2 regions of the Paenibacillus sp. FSL P4-0184 genome follow, and region 1 is predicted to be linked to the other one. Evidence: riboswitches for the same ligand, from Rfam matches in the RefSeq annotation. Region 1 holds a riboswitch; the other holds the start of a gene.
The links. Region 1 has a riboswitch for glycine ahead of MKY52_RS09490 (amino acid permease). Riboswitches for the same ligand answer to the same signal wherever they lie in the genome.

Region 1 (3,136 bases):
CAAGGTTAAGACAATATAATTAATAGCCGGTGTGAACGGTGCTTTGAATTTGGATTTCGCCTGTAAGTCTGGCCGGGTTTTCTTATACTTAATATGGCAGATAAGAACAATGCCCCACACCCATATAAAACAAATGGCGCTTATCGTTGTCACGATTCCAAAAGCCTGCTCCGGAATAAGTTTACTTAAAAGAGCCCCTACAGATATGACGATTGTAGAAATGAATAACGAGTTACCTGGTACATGGTTTTTATTTAGTTTGCCCAAATGAGGTGGCGCCTGGTTATTTCTACTCAAATTATAGAGAATTCGACTTGTCGAGAACATCCCACTATTACAAGCGGAAGCGGCTGAAGTTAATACAACAAAATTAATAATCCCTGCGGCAATTGGAATCCCTACTAAAGTAAAGGTTTTTACAAAAGGACTCTCTGCCGGGCTGAGCTCCGTCCAAGGGTTAATGCATAGCAGGACGAAAAGCGCACCAACATAGAAGAACAGAATCCGTAAAGGAATTTTATTAATCGCCGATGGGATATTTTTTTCCGGATCCGCTGTTTCCGCTGCCGACACCCCGACCAATTCCACACCTACGTAAGCAAATACAACCATTTGAAAAGAAAATAAGAAGCCTGATATGCCGTTCGGAAAAAAGCCCCCATGCTCCCATAGGTTTCGTATCGTCACCGATCCTGCATCCGTCTTAAACCCAATGATCAGTAAAATGACCCCAAGACCAATCAAGGCGAGAATCGTAATTACCTTAATTAAAGCAAACCAAAATTCGAGTTCCCCAAAACTTTTTACAGTTAATAGATTAAGTCCTAATAACACGACTAGACAGGCGATGGCAGGAACCCATTGCGGGATATCAAACCAGTACTGTACATATACGCCAACAGCAATGACATCAGCCATAGCCGTCATGATCCAGCAAAACCAATAGGTCCAACCGGTAATGAATGCGACCCGTGATCCAAGGTAGTCTTCAGCAATATCCGTAAACGATTGATAGCCCGCTTTAGATAATAGGAGTTCTCCCAGTGCTCTCATCACAAAAAACACAGCAATACCCACGATTAAATACGTGATCATAATGGATGGGCCTGCCTTCTCTATCGCCTTGCCTGATCCCAAGAATAATCCTGTACCGATGGTGCCACCAATAGCAATAAGTTGAACATGCCGATTAGCCAGCTCTCTCTTTAATTCTGGTTGTGCCATACCTAGTTCCCCCTTGTGAGTACAATAAATTGGAATAAAAAAAGAGAGATTGGATGTCATCCAATCTCCCAGATCGTAAGAATATCAAATAATATTCGCCCTGCTGATGGCGATCAGCATGACAAATACATATTCAGTACTCTTCTGTCCTTTTGCCTGAGATTGTGAACCCTTCGGCGCCGCGGAATTTCCGCAGTCTCTCCAGAAGCTGCTCCAGCTAAAGTGTAATCCTTAGCCATCATAGCTCGTGAATTATGAAGTTGATAAAGCGGTAACGCAGTAAAGCTGTTCTGATATTCTAACATATTACTTGTGATGTGAGTGTTAATCAGTGATAAAAGTCTCAAGAATTTAAAGTTAGCCTCATGAACATACTACTTTTTGAAAAGCAAAAAACTAAAGGAGTATGCTAATGAAAGCCGCTGTAGTAAAACAATTTAAAGAAAAGTTAGAGCTACAAGACGTACCTAAACCAAAACCCGGACCCAAAGAAATTCTTGTCCACATTCAGGCGTGCGGAGTGTGTCATACTGATTTGCATGCTGCTCATGGCGATTGGCCTGCCAAACCAAAGCTCCCTCTAATTCCCGGACATGAAGGCGTTGGGATTATTGAAGAAATAGGTGAAGGAGTTGCACACTTAAAGGTAGGAGACCGAGTAGGAATTCCATGGCTGTACTCAGCCTGCGGTCATTGTGAGTATTGTCTTACAGGAAGAGAGACTCTTTGTCTGGATCAAAAAAATTCTGGATATTCCGTAGATGGTGGATATGCAGAATATTGTGTGGCAGCTGCCGATTATGTAGTGAAGGTTCCTGATAATCTAAGCTTCATCGAAGCGGCACCTTTATTTTGCGCTGGCGTTACGACCTATAAAGCTTTGAAAGTGTCAGGTGTAAAGCCAGGTGAATGGGTAGCCATTTTCGGCGTCGGAGGATTGGGTCATCTTGGTGTACAATATGCAAAGGTGATGGGAATGAACGTAGTGGCCATCGACACTTCAGATGAAAAGATGGAGCTTGCGAAACAACTTGGTGCAGACAAAACCGTAAACGCATTAAAAGAAGATGCCGCAGATTGGATTCAAAAAGAACTCGGCGGAGTGCATGGTGTTGTTTGTACAGCGGTTGCAAAAAAAGCATTCGACCAAGCCTATCGAGCCATTCGCCGCGGCGGTACCTGCGTCATGGTTGGGCTGCCCCCTGAATCCATGGATGTTCCTATCTTTGATACGGTATTAAACGGTACAAAGGTAGTCGGTTCGATTGTCGGCACTCGCAAAGATTTACAAGAAACATTACAATTCGCTGCAGAAGGAAAAATAAAAACCATTATTGAGACACGTAAACTAGAAGATATTAATGAGATCTACGATCTGATGTTAGAAGGCAAAATCAATGGTCGAATCGTTCTTGATATGACGAAATAATCCGAAAGAAAACATGCTCGAAAAGTACTGCTTTTCGGGTTTTTTTATGCCTAAAAATCCCCCTACTAGCAATACTTTTCTGCGCAATGTTTCTGTTGTGATCAATCAAGCTCTGCGCGGGAGAACGGATTTGAAGTTCATCAGGAAGTACTGACAGCTCGCCCTTATGCCAATTATCGATCATCTGTGGGGAGAAGCATTCGGAGAACTGAATCTTATACAATCACTCGCTAAATTCAACAAACCAGTATTTATCGGTTTAGGTAGTTATGATTATTTGGTAGCGCCTGTTTCACTTTGGAATTCTGTTGATGAGACCTATGAGCACGTAAAAAAGTGATCTTTGAGCATAGTGGTCACAATCCGATGTTTGAAGAACCTCAAACCTTTGACAAAGAGCTAAGCAAGTGGATTCTTGAGGGCAATTGAGGCTTCCCTTTGAATAACGAAAAACACTAAGTTAATTCTTAGTGTTTTTTTATT
Region 2 (3,136 bases), 490 kb from region 1:
ACATGCTGGCATTGGCTACTTTCATACCGGTTAGTTCGCAAATGTAGGATTGGAATTCGAAGATCGCTTGCAGTTCGCCTTGGCTGATCTCCGGTTGATAAGGGGTGTAAGCAGTGTAGAATTCTGAACGGGAAATGACATGGTTGATCACCACAGGGATGTGATGGTCGTATAATCCGGCGCCGAGGAAGCTGGCATGTGAATCGAAGTCGGCATTTCGGTCAGCGAGACCTTTCATGTGACGTAGCAGGGCGTACTCATCGAGTGGTTCAGACATCGGCATAGTGCCTTGATAACGGACGGCTTCAGGAATATCGGAGAACAGCTCATCTATGGACTGAATCCCGACGGTTTCCATCATCTCTACGCGGTCCTGTGCTGTCATGGGCAGATAACGGTGCTTCATTAAGGTTTCACTCCTTGGCTTTTTTAAAATATAAGAAAGTACAATTTTCACGTTATACTTTATCCTTTTATTTCTCGCTTAAAAGTTCACCGTCCTAATATGGACGCTAAAGGCGTTTATACTTGTAAAAAGGGGCCTTAATCACGACAGCTTTAAGCTGCTTGCCACGTATCTCTACGAAAACCTCTGTGCCTATTTCACTGTAAGCTGTATCAAGCAAAGCTAATCCCAGGTTGCGTTTCAGCGTTGGAGATTGGGTTCCGGTTGTGACCTCTCCGATTTTGATGCCGTCCGCATAGACTGGGTAATGGGAGCGTGGAATGCCTCGATCAATCATTTCTAGACCGACAAGACGGCGGGGGAGACCCGCTTCTTTTTGCTGTATCAACGCATCGCGTCCGATGAAATCCGCTTTGTCCAGCTTCACGAAGAACTGTACTCCAGCTTCAAGAGGCGTGATGTCAGCCGACAGCTCCTGACCGTACAGTGGCAATTTTGCCTCGAAACGAAGCGTATCCCGTGCGCCCAGTCCAGCAGGTGTTAATCCGTGAGGAGAGCCAGCTGCGAGAAGGCCGTTCCATAACGTTGCTGCCACATCCAGCGGAGCGTAAATTTCGAAGCCATCTTCACCGGTATAACCCGTACGGGAGATCAGTACTTCTACACCGCAGACGGTTGCGCGTTCGATGAAGTGGAAAGGCTTGAGCGTTGAGATCGGTGCATCAGTAACTTCTGCGAGTATGGTCTCTGCCAGCGGACCTTGCAAGGCGAGCAAAAGCGTCTCGTCAGAGACATTAGTGAGTGTGACTTCACCGAATTCAGAGGTCAGATGTTCTTGCAGCCATTGGAAGTCCTTATCGATGTTGGAGGCATTTACGACAAGCATATAACGGCCTTCACTTAGTCGATACACGAGTAAATCGTCGACCACCCCGCCGTTTGGATAACAGAGCAGCGTATATTGTGCCGCACCATCGGTAAGGCGGCTGACATCGTTGGTCGTCATTTTTTGTAAGAAGGCTTCAGCGCCGCTTCCGATCACCATGAATTCACCCATATGCGATACATCGAACAGTCCAGCCTGCTGGCGAACAGCCTCATGCTCCTTCACGATACCTGTAAACTGTACTGGCAGCTCCCAGCCGCCAAAATCAATGCACCTGGACTCCGCATAAGCGGAATAGAGATCATAAAAAGGCGTTCTTTTCAAAGCATCCATGTCGTCACTCCCCTAGTCTGATTACATACGAAAAAAAGGACAGGCAGAAGCAATCATGCATAAATGCACTAATCGCTTTCTGCTCTGTCCTTTGTACCTGAGAGTTACCCTGCGTAACTAACATGCAAGTTTCCCCGTTGGTGACCTGACGCACTCAGCCTCGCGTCTGATGCTCTCCAGAGGTACGTCCGACAAAGGTCCTTTTGCCTGAGAGATTCACCCCTGTTAGGGCTTACTCCTTCGGCGCCGTCTTCAAGTGAGACAGTCTCTCCCTATGCCATCATCCGCAACTGTATTTGTTTCAAATATAAGAAAGTATATGTTTCACATTATACATTATCCTTATATTTCTTCGAGAAACGGTTATCGTCTATAAAAAGACGACATCGTCGTTTCTTCTTGTATGTCTCCATTAAACGGGTATAGGAGGGCGCTGTCAACAAGAAAAAGTCAAAAAAACGACAAATTTATTTTGCTTTTAGTAATATTGACATTATGCTCCGCGATCACTTAGGCTATAACTAAATTTAGAATTCCAATTTGGAAATGAGGCGGCTTGAAATGAGTGAAGTTTTAGATAACCTTCTTTACAGCGAAGAGCATGAGTGGGCACAGCAAGTGGAAGGACGCGTAGTACGTGTTGGGATTACGGATCATGCTCAGCATTTGTTAGGCGATATCGTATTTGTGGAATTTCCAGAAGTGGGTTCGGCCATTTCAGCTGGCGACAGCGTAGGCAGTATTGAATCCGTTAAGACCGTATCGGAACTGTATTCACCCGTCTCAGGGACGGTTACCAAGATTAATGACGGTTTAGAAGCTAGTCCAGAACTGATCAACGATAAGCCTTATGGCGAGGGTTGGATTTTTGAAATTGAAGTGGACGGAGAGTATGCTGATGCTGTAAAAGGACTGCTAGATGCAGCTGGATATCGTGCATTGGTAGGGGAGTAATTCTAAAATTTTTCTGAATATTAAATTCACCGAATGTGATATTTATAGCAGCAAGTTTCCGTTTTTGGGGACTTGCTGTTTGGTGTTTTTATATAGATAGTGGTGGTGAATTTTTGAGTTAAATCCTGGGACTGTTTGGAATTATGGAAAACCTCCCTTATTTTAGACGAGTATAGCGTGACACTAAGGGTTTTAGGGTATTCCTCCCTAAAATTTCAGTGAAAAGCGCTATTTCTGACTAAATAGGGTATTAATCAGGGAGGAATTCCCTAATTCTGCGCCTGGACAAGGGAATAGGCAGATAATCAGGGAGTATTTCCGTAATAAATAGTGGTGGGCTCATTTTGGTATGTTGATAAGCAGATTCGCTCCCGCACAGGCCTAGCTATTGTAACTAGCTCTGAGTAAAACATTTTTTAGGCACCCTCTTGAAGTTGACGAAGCACAATGATCTCTACACGGCGGTTCTTTTGCTGCCCTGCTGCCGATGTATTATCCGCGGTGGGCTGGGTATCAGCATAACCTGCGTATTGAAAATTGTCGGGATTCAATCCCTC

Region 2: it holds a riboswitch for glycine, as region 1 does, so the genes downstream of both, gcvT (glycine cleavage system aminomethyltransferase GcvT) here and MKY52_RS09490 (amino acid permease) in region 1, are expected to answer to the same signal.

Annotation. Positions count from the first base shown of each region.
Region 1 is NZ_JBBORN010000001.1:2,194,610-2,197,745, reverse strand. It holds gene MKY52_RS09490 (amino acid permease) at 1-1,224, opposite strand, end outside; glycine riboswitch at 1,359-1,439, opposite strand; gene adhP (alcohol dehydrogenase AdhP) at 1,637-2,653, shown strand; partial or broken gene MKY52_RS09480 (alpha/beta fold hydrolase) at 2,820-3,082, shown strand; gene MKY52_RS09475 (hypothetical protein) at 3,053-3,136, opposite strand, start outside.
Region 2 is NZ_JBBORN010000001.1:2,688,735-2,691,870, forward strand. It holds gene gcvPA (aminomethyl-transferring glycine dehydrogenase subunit GcvPA) at 1-406, opposite strand, end outside; gene gcvT (glycine cleavage system aminomethyltransferase GcvT) at 513-1,625, opposite strand; glycine riboswitch at 1,811-1,909, opposite strand; gene gcvH (glycine cleavage system protein GcvH) at 2,187-2,579, shown strand; gene MKY52_RS11585 (flagellar motor protein MotB) at 2,996-3,136, opposite strand, start outside.